Regions from separate parts of the Pseudomonas sp. MF08875 genome, predicted to be linked through region 1. Evidence: predicted binding sites of a transcription regulator. Region 1 holds the regulator's gene; the other holds the start of a gene.
What was found. The regulator sigma-54, encoded in region 1, starts transcription at its own class of promoters, with help from an activator protein. The targets are predictions, from matches to a motif close to ANTGGCATNNANNTTGCTNT.

Region 1 (7,605 bases):
ATCGCCGCCGCAGAAAGCCTCGGGTTGTCGCCCTGGGCCGCGAGCGGTTTGGTGAGTTTCGGCATCATGCTCGGCGCATTCGGTTTGTTTCTGGTGGACCGCAAGGTCTCCGGGGTCAGCCCCGACATGCTGGTGGGCACTGCTGAGCACCCGGTGGTCGCCCCGCGCATCTGGCTATTTGTGTTTGCGATCATCGCCCACAACATTCCCGAAGGCATGGCGGTTGGGGTGTCTGCCGGCGGCGGCATGGCCGATGCCGATAGCCTGGCTATGGGCATTGCCTTGCAAGACGTGCCCGAGGGGCTGGTGATAGCGCTGGTGTTGGCCGGGGCTGGGATGTCGCGGGGCAAGGCGTTCTTGATCGGCGCGGCGTCAGGGTTGGTGGAGCCGGTGTTCGCACTTTTGTGCGCGTGGCTGGTGAGCCTGGCCGAGCTGTTGCTGCCGTTGGGCCTGGCTCTGGCGGCGGGGGCGATGCTGCTGGTGGTGACTCATGAAGTGATCCCGGAGTCCCGCCGCAATGGGCACGACAAGCTGGCCAGCCTGGGGCTGTGCATCGGCTTTTGCCTGATGATGGTGATGGATACTGCGTTGGCTTGAGCGTTTGTTGTCGGTGGCCTACACGCCTGTGTAGGCGCCGCGGGCTTGGCGAGATAGCGGCCGCTTACTCGCCTTCATCAAAATAGTTATTGATGAGTTTTTTCAGCGCTTCGAGGGCTTCCTGTTCTTGCTCGCCCTCGGTCTTCAGGTGGATCTTGGTGCCTTTGCCGGCCGCCAGCATCATCATGGCCATGATGCTTTTGCCATCGACCATGCTCTCGGGGGTGCGCCCAGCTCTTACCTGGCAAGGAAACTGGCCGGCAACGCCGACGAACTTGGCGGATGCCCGGGCATGCAGGCCCAGCTTGTTGATGATTTCAATTTCCAGAGCGGGCATCGCGATGTAGATCCTTTCAACTGAGGTCGCGGTGGCGGACCTGGACATTCTTCAGGGACTGCTGCAGGACCCGGCCCAGGCGTTCGGTCAGGTAGACAGAGCGGTGATGTCCGCCCGTACAGCCAATGGCGATCGTGACATAGGCGCGGCTGCTGGCGGCAAAGCGGGGCAGCCACTTGAGCAGGTAGGAAGAGATGTCCTGGAACATCTCCTCCACATCCGGCTGGGCGGCCAGGTAATCGGCAACGGGTTGGTCCAGGCCTGACTGGGCGCGCAGTTCGGGCTTCCAGTAGGGGTTGGGCAGGCAACGCACGTCGAACACCAGGTCTGCATCCACCGGCATGCCGCGTTTGAACCCGAAGGACTCCACCAGGAAGGCTGTGCCCGGTTCAGGCTGGTTCAGCAGGCGCAGCTTGATGGTGTCACGCAGTTGATAGAGGTTCAGGCTGGTGGTGTTGATCTTCAGGTCGGCCAGATCGGCAATCGGCCCCAGCAGGTTAGTCTCATCGCTGATGGCTTCGGGCAGGGAGCGGTTGGCGCTGGTCAGTGGATGCCGGCGTCGGGTTTCCGAGAAGCGCTTGATGAGGGTTTCTTCGTCGGCGTCTAGGTACAGCACTTCGCACTGGATGTGCCGGCTCTTGACTTCCTCCAGCAACTCCGGGAAACGCGACAGGTGGCTGGGCAGGTTACGGGCGTCGATGGACACCGCGACCAGCGGTTGAGCCAGTTCCGTGTGGATCAGGGCCCGTTCGGCCAGTTCCGGCAGCAGGCCTGCCGGGAGGTTGTCGATGCAGTAGTAGCCGTTGTCCTCCAGGACATCGAGGGCGGTACTTTTACCGGAGCCGGAGCGGCCGCTGACGATTATCAGGCGCATGCTATTGGCCGTTCTGCTCGTCCAGGACGACCTGGTACAAGGCTTCGCTGCTCTGGGCGCTGCGCAGTTTTTTGCGCACGTCTTCGCGGTCCAGCATGCTGGCGATCTGGCGTAGCAGCTCCAGGTGGGCATCGGTGGCCGCTTCCGGGACCAGCAGGACAAACAGCAGGTCGACCGGTGCACCGTCGATGGCGTCGAAATCGATGGGGGCGTCCAAGTGGATCAAGGCGCTGATGGGCGACTCACAACCCTTGAGACGGCAATGGGGAATGGCGATGCCGTTGCCGAAGCCGGTAGAGCCAAGCTTCTCACGGGCAATCAGGCTCTCGAAAACATCCTGCATTTCCAGATCGGGAACTTGATCCGCGATCAGGTTGGCAATTTTTTCGAGTGCGCGCTTTTTACTGCCGCCCGGCACGTTCGCGAGGGAACGGCCGGGGGTCAGGATATTTTCAAGTCGGATCATGGGTGGGGAGTGTTAACGACCGGTCGCGCCCTGGAGGAGGCTTTGGGTCTTTTCCTTATGCTTTTTGAGTTGGCGGTCAAGCTTGTCGGTGAGCAGGTCGATGGCAGCGTACATATCGTCATGTTCGGCATTGGCAACGACCTCCCCTCCGTGAATGTGCAGGGTGGCTTCGATTTTCTGCTTCAGTTTTTCGACATTCATCGTCACCTGCACATTGGTGATCTTGTCGAAGTGCCTTTCGAGTCGGTCGAGTTTTTCGCCGATATAGGCCCGCAGAGGTTCGGTCACTTCCAGTTGGTGTCCACTGATGTTGACTTGCATACAGCTTCTCCTTCGTTGCCAGTGCATAAGGCGGCAGGCCGGTTTGCCTGCCACTTAGGTTGTGCTCGAAGACCTGCTTTTGGGCGAGACGTCAAGCACACCCTGGAACGCTGTGGCGTAACCCGTTACATCAGCCGCTTGCGTTCGCTTGAAGGCGCAATCCCAAGGGATTCGCGGTACTTGGCGACGGTGCGGCGGGCTACCTGAATGCCTTGTGCCTCCAGTAAACCAGCGATCTTGCTATCACTCAACGGCTTTTTCTGATTTTCCGCGGCAACCAGTTTTTTGATGATCGCGCGGATCGCCGTGGACGAGCATTCACCGCCTTCGGAGGTGCTGACATGGCTGGAGAAAAAATATTTCAGTTCGTAGATGCCGCGGGGCGTGTGCATGAATTTCTGGGTGGTTACCCGGGAAATGGTCGACTCGTGCATGCCCACCGCTTCGGCGATGTCGTGCAGAACCAGGGGTTTCATCGCCTCGTCGCCGTACTCGAGAAAGCCGCGCTGATGCTCGACGATTTGGGTAGCAACCTTCATCAGGGTTTCGTTGCGGCTCTGCAGGCTCTTGATAAACCAGCGTGCTTCCTGCAATTGGTTGCGCATGAAGGTGTTGTCGGCGCTGGTGTCGGCGCGGCGCACGAAACCGGCGTATTGCGGGTTGACCCTTAGACGCGGTACCGACTCCTGGTTGAGTTCGACCAGCCAGCGGTCGTTATCCTTGCGCACGATGACGTCGGGGATGACGTATTCGGCCTCGCTGGACTCGATCTGCGAACCTGGGCGCGGGTTGAGGCTCTGCACCAGTTCGATGACCTGGCGCAGTTCATCTTCCTTGATCTTCATGCGGCGCATCAGCTGGCTGTAGTCGCGGCTGCCGAGTAGGTCGATGAAGTCGCTGACCAGACGCTTGGCCTCGGTCAGCCAAGGGGTCTTGGCGGGGAGTTGGCGCAGTTGTAGCAGCAGGCATTCGCCCAGGTTGCGTGCGCCGATTCCGGCCGGCTCGAACTGCTGGATGCGGTGCAGTACGGCTTCGATCTCGTCGAGTTCGATGTCCAGTTCCGGGTCGAAGGCTTCGAGGATTTCCTCGAGGGATTCGTCCAGGTAGCCCTGGTTGTTGATGCAGTCGATCAGGGTCACGCCGATCAGGCGATCGGTGTCGGACATCGGGGCCAGGTTCAATTGCCACAGCAGATGGCTTTGCAGGCTTTCACCGGCCGATGTGCGTGTGGTGAAGTCCCACTCGTCGTCATCGTTACTCGGCAGGCTGCTGGCGCTGGTCTGGTAGATGTCTTCCCAGGCGGTGTCGACGGGCAGTTCATTGGGAATGCGCTCGCCCCACTCGCCATCCTCAAGGTTGTCCACCGTCGGGGCGCTTTCCTGGTAGGAAGGTTCCTGAACGTCGGCATTAGGTTTCTGTTCGACGTTGTCGGCCAGTGGATCGGCGTTGTCGAAGTCGTCGCCTTCTTCCTGGCGTTCGAGCATCGGATTGGATTCCAGAGCCTCCTGGATTTCCTGTTGCAGGTCCAGGGTCGACAATTGGAGCAGGCGGATGGCCTGTTGCAGCTGCGGTGTCATCGTCAGCTGCTGGCCCATTCTCAAGACTAGCGATGGTTTCATGGCAGGGGCTTAACACCTTATTTGCCGGCGCACATGCGCCATCCACTACAGGGCGCCGGAGCGCCAAACTTAAGCAAATTATATGCCTGAAACTGGAGTGCTTGCCTAGGGCGCCGCAATAATAAACTTTTCAGAGTTCACTGCTGGCCGCCCTGGCGAAAAGCCAAACTCCACGCTTACAGGCGGAACTCATGGCCCAGGTACACTTCCTTGACCAACTCGTTGGCAAGGATGGTGGCAGAGTCGCCTTCGGCGATCAGCTGGCCGTCGTTGACGATGTAGGCGGTTTCGCAGATATCCAGAGTCTCGCGCACATTGTGGTCGGTGATAAGCACACCGATGCCCTTGGCCTTGAGGTGATGGATGATCTGTTTGATATCGCCCACCGAGATCGGGTCCACGCCGGCGAAAGGTTCGTCGAGCAAGATGAATTTTGGTGCTGTGGCCAGGGCTCGGGCAATTTCCACGCGGCGACGCTCGCCACCGGAAAGGCTCATGCCCAGGTTGTCGCGGATGTGGCTGATGTGGAACTCCTGCAGTAGGCTTTCGAGCTGTTTGCGCCGGCCAGCCTTGTCGAGCTCCTTACGGGTTTCGAGGATGGCCATGATGTTGTCGGCTACCGACAGTTTGCGGAAGATCGACGCTTCTTGCGGCAGATAGCCGATACCGGCCTTGGCGCGGCCATGCATGGGTTGGTGGCTCACATCCAGGTCATCGATCAGGATGCGGCCTTGGTCGGCCTGTACCAGACCCACGATCATATAGAAGCAGGTGGTCTTGCCGGCGCCGTTGGGGCCGAGCAGGCCGACGATCTGGCCGCTGTCGATGGACAGGCTGACGTCACGCACTACCTGGCGGCTCTTGTAGCTCTTGGCCAGATGCTGAGCTTTCAGAGTTGCCATTAAGGGGCCTTTTTCTCGTCGGTTTTCTTCTTGGGCTGGATCACCATGTCGATCCGCGGACGTGGCGCGGTGACAGAGGAGCCGTTGGCGCGGCCGGCGTTGGCGATCTGTTTGACGGTGTCGTAGACGATTTTCTCGCCTTCGGTGGTGTTGCCGTCATTGATGACCTTAGCGCGGTCGATCAGCACGATGCGGTTCTGCGGCGCATGGTATTGGATGGTTACGGCGTAGGCCTGGACCGGCTTGGGATCGGTCTGTTTCTGCAACTGCTCGAAGTAAGCCAGGTTGCCCACGGCGGTTACGACGTCGATATCGCCCGAGCCGGCCCGGGTGATGGTCACGGTGTTGCCAGTGATCTTCATTGAGCCCTGGGTGATGATGACGTCGCCCCGGTAGGTGGCAATGCCTTGCTTGTCATCGAGTTGGGCGTCGTCGGCCTGGATGCGGATCGGTTGCTGGCTATCGTTCGGCAGAGCCCAGGCGCTCACGCTTCCCAGTGCTGCGCTCAGGCTGAGCAAAATAGGGAGGGTTTTAACGAGACTCATACTGTCCTCTTACGTTCGATAGCAGGTGTATCCTGCTTTCTTTCAAGTACGCTTTCATTCCATTGCCAGTCGATACGCCGCCAGCGCCGTCGATTCTAACGGCTTGCTCGGTCTGCGCATATTGCTTCTGGGGGAATACGGTCATACGACTGCTGGTTATCAGGGTCGTACGGTTCTTCTCGTCGGTGCGCGCGATGCGTACCGAGTCAATCAGTTCTACTTCGGTGCCACCAGGGTTGACTTCACCGCGTTCGCTCTGGATGTGCCAGGGGAAGGTGGTGCCGCGATACATCTGTAGGTCGGGTTTGGTCAGTAGCGTCACGTCTGTGGCCTTGAGATGCTCGACTTTGTCGGAGGTCATCTCGTATTGCAGCTTGCCGTCGGGCAGGAACTGCACACTGTGGGCATTGATGGCGTAGTAGTCGATGGCGCTTTCGTTGGTGACCGTGCCAGCACGGCCCAGAAAGCGCTCCGGGCTGATGTTCCAGTAGCCAACGGCGACGAAAATCGCCGCAATGACCGCGAAAATCAGAATGTTGCGGATGTTTTTACTCAGCATGTGTGGCTCACAGGTAGGCGGCGTTGGCCGCTTCTAGGTTGCCCTGGGCGCGCAGGATCAACTCGCAGAACTCCCGTGCAGCGCCTTCGCCGCCGCGGGCCTGGGTAATGCCATGGGCGTGTTCACGTACGAAGCTGGCGGCGTTGGCCACGGCCATCCCCAGGCCCACGCGGCGGATCACCGGCAGGTCGGGCAGGTCGTCGCCCAGGTAGGCGACTTGCTCATAGCTTAGGCCTAGTTGCGCCAGAAGCCCGTCGAGCACGACCATTTTGTCCTCGCGCCCCTGGAATAGGTGGGGGATACCGAGATTCTTGGCCCGGCGTTCGACCACCGGGGTTTTGCGCCCACTGATAATGGCGGTTGTCACGCCCGTGGCCATCAGCATCTTGATGCCTTGCCCGTCGAGGGTGTTGAACGTCTTGAACTCGCTGCCATCTTCGAGGAAATACAGACGACCGTCGGTCAAAACGCCATCAACGTCGAAAACCGCCAGTTTGATGGCTTTACCCCGTTGCATCAGTTCGTCGTTCATTTACATCACTCCTGCGCGCAGCAGGTCGCCGAGGTTGAACGCGCCCACCGGGTGGTCCTGCTCGTCGACCACGATCAGCGCGCTGATCTTGTGGTCTTCCATGATTTTCAGGGCTTCGGCGGCGAGCATTTCTGCGCGGGCGGTTTTGCCGTGGGCGGTCATTACGTCGTCGATGGTGGCGGTGCGCAGGTCCAGGTCGCGGTCCAAGGTGCGGCGTAGGTCGCCGTCAGTGAAAACCCCGGCCAGGCGGCCGTCGGCTTCCAGTACGGCGGTCATGCCCAGGCCCTTGCGGGTCATTTCCATCAAGGCATGCTTGAGCGGTGTGCCGCGTTGCACCTTCGGCAGTTCTTCACCTGTGTGCATGACGTTTTCCACCTTCAGCAGCAGGCGTCGGCCCAGAGCGCCGCCTGGGTGGGAAAAAGCGAAATCTTCAGCGGTAAAGCCGCGAGCTTCCAGCAGGGCAATGGCCAGGGCATCGCCCATCACCAGGGCCGCGGTGGTAGAGGAGGTGGGGGCCAGGTTGAGCGGGCAGGCTTCCTGGGCCACGCGGCAATCGAGGTTGACGTCGGCAGCTTTGGCTAGCGGCGAGCCCGGGTTGCCGGTCAGGCTAATCATCTGGATGCCCAGGCGCTTGATAAGCGGCAGCAGAGTGATGATTTCGTTGGTTGAGCCAGAGTTGGACAGGGCAATGATGACGTCGTCACGGGTAATCATCCCCATGTCGCCATGGCTGGCTTCAGCGGGGTGTACGAAGAATGCCGTGGTGCCAGTGCTTGCCAGGGTTGCGGCGATCTTGTTGCCGATGTGTCCGGACTTGCCCATGCCGACCACGACCACGCGGCCTTTGCTGGCC
Region 2 (7,605 bases), on a different contig from region 1:
GCCGCATCAGGCTGCCGCCGAACACGCATGCGGCGGTGTAGTAACCGGCGGTCACTGGGTTGAGGCCGTACTGGTCGTTGAAGTAGCCGGGCAGGGCGCTGGCCAACCCAATGAAGCCGCCAAAGGTCACGCTGTAGAAAAACATGAACCACCAAGTGTCGCGGTCGCCCAGGGCCTTGAGGTAGTCGGCCAGGGATTTGGCCTTGGGCCGGTGCGGGGCGTTTTTCGCGGCCCAGGCGAACACGATCAGGGTCAGGGCCAGCGGGATCAGGGCAAAGCCGAACACATTGCTCCAGCCGTAGGCCGCCGCTAGCACCGGGGCGATCAGCGCCGCCAGCACGGTGCCCGAGTTGCCTGCCCCGGCGATGCCCATGGCCTTGCCCTGGTGCTGTGGCGGATACCACTGGGACGCCAGCGGCAAGGCCACCGCGAACGACGCCCCGGCCATGCCCAGGAACAGGCCCAGTAGCAGCGCTTGTTCGTAGCTGTGGATGCCCAGTTTCCAGGCGCCGAACAGGGCGCAGATAACGATCACCTGGCCGATGATGCCGGCCGTCTTGGGCGACAGGCGATCGGCCAGCAGGCCCATGGCGAAGCGCAATACGGCGCCGGCAAGGATGGGCGTGGCCACCACCAGGCCCCGTTGTTGAGTGGTCAGTTGCAGGTCGGTGGCGATTTGCACTGCCAACGGGCCCAGCAGGTACCAGACCATGAAACTCAAGTCGAAGTAGAGAAACGCCGCGAACAGGGTCGGGGTGTGGCCGGATTTCCAGAAGCTTGAATTCATCGTGCACCTCAGGGGTCAAGAGTCTTGGAGGGAGTCATCGAGATGCGCCGGTTGTCGGCCGCACCACCGGCCCCGTGCAGTGGGGCCAGAACGAAAAAACGCCGCAACCCCGGTGGCTTTGGCCGTGGAGGGTGCGACGTCTTTGTCGTAGGTGGGGCAACCGCCGTTGGTTACCTGTGTGTTGGCTTAAGCCAGATTTGTGCCAACTTGCACGTCAGCTGAGCATGTCGCTCATGGCGATGATCTGTTCGGCCACCTGAATCAACTTTTGCTGGCGGCTCATGGCCTGGCGGCGCATCAGGGTGTAAGCCTCGTCTTCCTTGCAGTCCTTCATTTTCATCAGCAAGCCCTTGGCCAGTTCGATGCGCTTGCGTTCGGCCAGTTGCTGGTCGCGGGCATGGAGTTGGGCGCGCAGGGCCTGGTCGCTCTCAAAGCGCGCCATGGCGACGTCGAGGATCGGTTGCAGGCGCGTAGCCAGGATGCCTTCGACGATATAGGCGCTGACCCCGGCCTTGATGGCCTGGCGCATCACCGCCGGGTCGTGTTCGTCGGTGAACATCACGATGGGCCGGGGCTGGTCGCGGCTGACCAGCACCACTTGCTCCATCACGTCGCGGCTGGGGGATTGGGTGTCGATCAGCACCACATCGGGGCGCACGCTTTCGACGCGGGCGGGCAGGTCGATGGTCAGGCCCGATTCGTCGAGCACCTCGAAACCGGCTTCCACCAGCGCCGCTTTCAGGCGCCCGACTTTGTTCGCGGTGTCGTTGATAAGCAGGATGCGCAACATGCTCTGGGTTCCTGTCAGCGGCGGGCGAGAAGGGCGGGGCTGTCGCTCAGGGCGTGCAGCTTGAAGCCGCGGGCGTAGCCGGCCGGGTCGCTGCCGTTCCAGGTGATGCCGTCGATCAATTGGCTGCTGCGCATGTCCCCTTGCGTGGCGTCGATGCCCAGGGCCTGCGCGGCTTGGCGGTACAGCGCCAGTTGCTGGACCTGGGTGGCCACGGCCAGGTAATCCGGGTCGTCGCGCAGCAGGCCCCAGCGGCGGAATTGGGTCATGAACCACATGCCGTCGGACAGGTACGGCAGGTTGACCGCGCCGGCCCCGTGAAAACGCACGGCGTGGGGGTCTTGCCAACTGTTGCCCAGGCCATCGGTGTACTCGCCCGACAGGCGCGGGGCGATGCATTCCAGCGGCGCGTCGAGGTATTGCGGGGCGCTGAGCAACTGCGCGGTGCTGCGGCGGTTTTGCGGGCTCTGTTCGATAAAGCGGCTGGCTTCGAGGATCGCCATCACCAGGGCCCGGGCGGTATTGGGGTACTGCTCGACAAAGGCGCGGGTGCAGCCCAGGACTTTTTCCGGGTGGTCGGGCCAGATGCTCTGCGAGGTGGCCAGGGTAAAGCCCAAGCCTTGGCGTACCGCGCTGGCGCTCCAGGGCTCGCCCACGCAGAAGCCGTCGATGCGCCCGGCCTGCAGGTGGGCGACCATTTGCGGCGGCGGCACCACCACGCTTTTGACGTCGTGCAGCGGGTCGATGCCCTGGCTCGCGAGCCAGTAATACAGCCACATGGCGTGGGTGCCGGTGGGGAAGGTCTGGGCGAAGGTCAGCTTTGCGCGGCTTTGGTGCACGCGCCGGTGCAGCGCCTCAGGACCGGTCACGCCAGCGCCTTGCAGACCGTGGGAGAGGTTGATGCTCTGACCGTTCTGGTTCAGGCCCATCAGCACCGCCATGTCGTTGGCCGCCACGCCGCCGATGCCCAGGTGCACGGCGTAGATCAGGCCGTAGAGGCTGTGGGCGGCGTCCAGTTCGCCGCTGACCAGGTTGTCCCGCAGGTTGGCCCAGGAGGCTTGGCGCTTGAGGTTTAGGCTCAAGCCGTAAGGTTGGGCGAAGCCCTGGGTGGCGGCGACCACCACTGAGGCGCAATCGCTCAGGGCCATGAACCCTAGGTTGACTGTGGTTTTTTCCGGCGCGTCACTGCCGTTGACCCAGGCCAGCGGCCCGGGGAGGAAGTCATTCATGGGTAAGCTCCAATACAGGGCCTGGGTGCATAAAAAAGCGCCACTGAGATAAAACCGGTCAGCCAAGGCTTTGAAACCTGTGGGAGCGAGCCTGCTCGCGACTCGGACCGGCGCGGGTATTTGCGTGGGCAAAAAAACCTGGCGCGACCCTGTTGCTGCTTTTGGCCCCAGTGTCGATGGCGTGAACGGTGCAAGGCATATGCCATGCCCGGATGATTTCGCCCCATGCCTCGCGTGCGAGGGGCTAGCCCGGCTATAATCGCCGCCTCTTTTTGCCGCCCGTCGAGTCCATCGCGCCCATGTACACCCTGGCCCGTCAGCTGTTGTTCAAACTTTCCCCGGAAACCTCCCACGATCTGTCCCTGGACCTGATCGGCGCGGGCGGGCGTTTGGGCCTCAACGGCTTGCTGTGCAAGGCCCCGGCGAAGATGCCGGTGACCGTCATGGGGCTGGACTTCCCCAACCCGGTAGGCCTGGCCGCAGGCCTGGACAAGAACGGCGCGGCCATCGACGGCTTTTCCCAACTGGGTTTTGGCTTTGTCGAAATCGGCACCATCACCCCGCGCCCGCAACCGGGCAACCCCAAGCCGCGGATCTTCCGCCTGCCCGAAGCCGAGGCGATCATCAACCGCATGGGCTTTAACAACCTGGGCGTGGATCACCTGCTGGCCCGCGTGGCGGCGGCCAAGTACCGAGGCATCCTGGGTATCAATATCGGCAAGAACTTCGACACCCCGGTCGAGCGCGCGGTGGACGACTACCTGATTTGCTTGAACAAGGTCTACGCCCACGCCAGCTACGTGACGGTCAACGTCAGCTCGCCCAACACCCCGGGCCTGCGCAGCCTGCAATTTGGTGACTCCCTCAAGCAACTGCTCCAGGCCCTGCGCCAGCGCAAGGATGAACTGGCCCAGATGCACGGCAAGCAGGTGCCGTTGGCGATCAAGATCGCCCCGGACATGAGCGACGAGGAAACCATCGAAGTCGCCCGGGCGTTGATCGAAACCGGCATGGATGCGGTGATCGCCACCAACACCACCCTGAGCCGCGTTGGCGTCGAAGGCATGGAGTTCGGTGACGAGGCTGGCGGCCTCTCTGGTGCCCCGGTGCGCGACAAGAGCACCCACACCGTCAAGGTGCTGGCCGCGGAACTGGCCGGGCGCTTGCCGATCATTGCCGTGGGTGGCATCACCGAAGGCAAGCACGCGGCTGAGAAAATCGCCGCCGGCGCGAGCCTGGTGCAGCTGTATTCGGGCTTCATCTATAAGGGGCCGGCGCTGATTCGCCAATCGGTGGATGCCATCGCCGCATTGCCCAAGGCCTGAAGCCTGGCGCGCGGGCAATAAAAAGGGCTCCTTGAAGGAGCCCCTGGGCCGTAGCCCGCCGTCCGGATGGGACGTGCATGGTAAGGCGGTACGTCGTCAGATTGTGGTGTCGGAATAAGTGCCCTGTGTTAGCCGACGGCGTGAAGTTCGTTGAGTCTATGGATGCCCGCAGTGCCAGTCATACCGTCCCAGTTGTCGCCGCGTCCCTCCCGCCAGCCGTTGATCCAGGCTTGGCGCACCGACGGTAGAGTAAAGGGGCAAAGCTCACGGGATTTACCACCAACGCCATATTGATATCCGCGCAAAAATGCTCTTTCCAACGGATCACGCTTAAGTCTTCTCATAGGGTGTTTCCCTCACTTGTTGACTGTAGGTGTAGCGTTGACCTCGTTTGAGGTCGGGCAGAGGGCTTCTGCCGTAGGCGGCTCGCGACGGGCGGCGAGCCAGGGTGTTGACGTCATTGCGGCGTCAACCTGTAGGGAGTTCTAACCAATGAGTCACATGCTGGGAATGATCGTTTTGTCATAAGCACGTCACAATATTGATGTTATGGCCATAAGTAGCGCAGGGCGTTTGGCTCGCCCCTCGGGCAAACCCCGCTATGATGAGGCTTACGCTGGATGATGAGGATCATTCTCCGATGCGAATGTCCCACCGTTTTGGTGCGGCAATATTCGACGAAGGGTCCGGATGTGACATCTTGTTGCACACATTTTTTATCTGCCCGGGCATTCAAGCTCTTTTAACCGTCTGGTTAGTCGAGCCGCCGGGGTGGGACGGCACAGTTTCGTGCCACGCGAGCGCTTCTTGAGAAAAGCGCTTGATTGAAAACCGAGCCGGCAATGCGTTGCCCGCTCACTTATTGCCAAAGGCCCTGGAATACCCATGTCGGATCGTTACGAACTCTTCCTCACCTGCCCCAAAGGCCTAGAAGGCCTGCTGATCGAGGAAGCCGTCGGGCTTGGCCTTGAAGACGCACGCGAGCACACCTCCGCCGTGCGGGGCATGGCCGACATGGAAACGGCTTATCGCCTGTGCCTGTGGTCGCGCCTGGCCAACCGGGTACTGCTGGTGCTCAAGCGCTTCCCGATGAAGGACGCCGAAGACCTCTACCACGGCGTGCTGGACATCGAGTGGCAAGACCACATGCTCAGCGACGGCACCCTGGCGGTGGAGTTCAGCGGCCATGGTTCGGGCATCGACAACACTCACTTCGGCGCCTTGAAGGTCAAGGACGCCATTGTCGACAAACTGCGTACCCCCACGGGCGAGCGGCCGTCCATCGACAAGCTCAACCCGGACCTGCGCATTCACCTGCGCCTGGACCGCGGCGAAGCGATCCTCTCCCTCGACCTGTCCGGCCACAGCCTGCACCAGCGCGGTTATCGCCTGCAGCAGGGCGCCGCGCCGCTCAAGGAAAACCTCGCTGCCGCGATCCTGATCCGTGCGGGCTGGCCGCGCATTGCCGCCGAGGGCGGCGCCCTGGCCGACCCGATGTGTGGTGTTGGTACCTTCCTGGTGGAAGCGGCGATGATCGCTGCCGACATGGCGCCCAACCTGCGCCGCGAGCAGTGGGGCTTTACCGCGTGGCTGGGGCATGTGCCGGCGCTGTGGAAAAAACTCCACGAAGAAGCCAGTGCCCGCGCGGCGGCCGGCCTGGCCAAGCCGCCGCTGTGGATTCGCGGCTACGAGGCCGACCCACGGCTGATCCAGCCGGGGCGCAACAACGTCGAACGCGCCGGTTTGAGCGAGTGGATCAAGATTTACCAGGGCGAAGTGGCCACCTTCGAGCCGCGCCCGGACCAAAACCAGAAAGGCCTGGTGATCTGCAACCCGCCCTACGGTGAGCGCCTGGGCGACGAGGCGAGCTTGCTCTACCTCTACCAGAACCTCGGCGAGCGTCTGCGCCAGGCCTGCCTGAACTGGGAAGCGGCGGTGTTCACCGGCGCCCCGGACCTGGGCAAGCGCATGGGCATCCGCAGCCACAAGCAGTACTCGTTCTGGAACGGCGCGCTGCCGTGCAAGCTGCTGCTGATAAAAGTGCTGCCCGACCAGTTCGTTACCGGCGAGCGCCGCACCCCCGAGCAACGCCAGGCCGAGCGCGAGCAAGCGGCCTACGATCAGGCCCCGGCCGAGCCGCAGGAGCGCCAGTACAACAAGAACGGCAACCCGATCAAACCCGCACCAGCCCCGGCGCCGGTGGTTGAGCAGGCGCGCCTGAGCGAGGGCGGGCAGATGTTCGCCAATCGCCTGCAGAAAAACCTCAAGCAACTGAGTAAGTGGGTCAAGCGCGAGGGTATCGACTGCTACCGCATCTACGACGCCGACATGCCCGAATACTCCATGGCCATCGACCTGTACCACGACTGGGTCCACGTCCAGGAGTACGTCGCGCCCAAGTCCATCGACCCGCAAAAAGCTTCGGCGCGCATGTTCGATGCCCTGGCCGCGATTCCCCAGGCGCTGAACATCGACAAGAGCCGCGTGGTGGTCAAACGCCGCGAGCGCCAGAGCGGCACCAAGCAGTACGAGCGCCAGAGCGCCCAGGGCCAGTTCACCGAGGTGATGGAGGGGGGCGTCAAGTTGCTCGTCAACCTCACCGACTACCTCGACACCGGGCTGTTCCTCGACCACCGGCCCATGCGCCTGCGCATCCAGAAAGAAGCCGCGGGCAAGCGCTTCCTCAACCTCTACTGCTACACCGCCACCGCCAGCGTGCACGCAGCCAAGGGCGGCGCGCGCAGCACCACCAGCGTTGACCTGTCCAAGACCTACCTGGACTGGGCGCGGCGTAACCTGTCGCTCAACGGTTTCTCCGACAAGAACCGCTTGGAGCAGGGCGATGTGATGGTGTGGCTGGAGGCCTGCCGCGATGAGTTCGACCTGATCTTCATCGACCCGCCGACCTTTTCCAACTCCAAGCGCATGGAAGGCATCTTCGACGTGCAGCGGGACCAGGTGCAGTTGATCGACCTGGCCATGGCACGCCTGGCGCCGGGCGGGGTGTTGTACTTCTCCAACAACTTCCGCAAGTTCGAGCTCGAAGACAACCTCACCCAGCGTTATGCCGTCGAGGAAATCACCGCGCAAACCCTCGACCCGGACTTTGCCCGTAACGGCAAGATCCACCGCGCCTGGAAAATCACTGCCCGTTGACCGCTGATTGGATCCATAGAGCCTTGTTTTTTAAAGGCTCTTGGTTCTTTTGGTGCTGGTCAAATTGATGGCAAATAGCTATAACTTCATCAAAGCCCCTGTGACGCCCCAACTCGCTGGCGTTGGAAGTTCTGCTTATGTCGTTGCATGGCCCCCAACCGAAAATACTCGGTTTCATTCGTGAAGACGCTTCGGCCCGCTGGGTCGCCGCCTTGGCCTTGTTTATAGGCCTGGTGCTGACCGGGCTGCTGGCCTGGGCCACCCTCAACCTTTATCAAACCCAGTCGCGCCAGCGCTTCCAATTGCTGGTGGGTGAGCGGT

Region 2: AC19YT_RS09215 (CmpA/NrtA family ABC transporter substrate-binding protein) is a predicted target of sigma-54. The motif match lies at 2,991-3,010, and genes of this name have one in related genera.

What each region holds. Positions count from the first base shown of each region.
Region 1 is NZ_JCBCUW010000046.1:22,623-30,227, forward strand. It holds gene AC19YT_RS22430 (ZIP family metal transporter) at 1-597, shown strand, start outside; gene AC19YT_RS22435 (HPr family phosphocarrier protein) at 662-934, opposite strand; gene rapZ (RNase adapter RapZ) at 951-1,808, opposite strand; gene ptsN (PTS IIA-like nitrogen regulatory protein PtsN) at 1,810-2,274, opposite strand; gene hpf (ribosome hibernation-promoting factor, HPF/YfiA family) at 2,287-2,595, opposite strand; gene AC19YT_RS22455 (RNA polymerase factor sigma-54) at 2,721-4,214, opposite strand; gene lptB (LPS export ABC transporter ATP-binding protein) at 4,391-5,116, opposite strand; gene lptA (lipopolysaccharide transport periplasmic protein LptA) at 5,116-5,661, opposite strand; gene lptC (LPS export ABC transporter periplasmic protein LptC) at 5,648-6,220, opposite strand; gene AC19YT_RS22475 (KdsC family phosphatase) at 6,228-6,752, opposite strand; gene AC19YT_RS22480 (KpsF/GutQ family sugar-phosphate isomerase) at 6,753-7,605, opposite strand, start outside.
Region 2 is NZ_JCBCUW010000012.1:55,419-63,023, reverse strand. It holds gene AC19YT_RS09225 (nitrate/nitrite transporter) at 1-787, opposite strand, end outside; gene AC19YT_RS09220 (ANTAR domain-containing response regulator) at 1,002-1,577, opposite strand; gene AC19YT_RS09215 (CmpA/NrtA family ABC transporter substrate-binding protein) at 1,592-2,803, opposite strand; gene AC19YT_RS09210 (quinone-dependent dihydroorotate dehydrogenase) at 3,103-4,128, shown strand; gene rmf (ribosome modulation factor) at 4,257-4,472, opposite strand; gene rlmKL (bifunctional 23S rRNA (guanine(2069)-N(7))-methyltransferase RlmK/23S rRNA (guanine(2445)-N(2))-methyltransferase RlmL) at 5,014-7,284, shown strand; gene AC19YT_RS09195 (sensor domain-containing diguanylate cyclase) at 7,422-7,605, shown strand, end outside.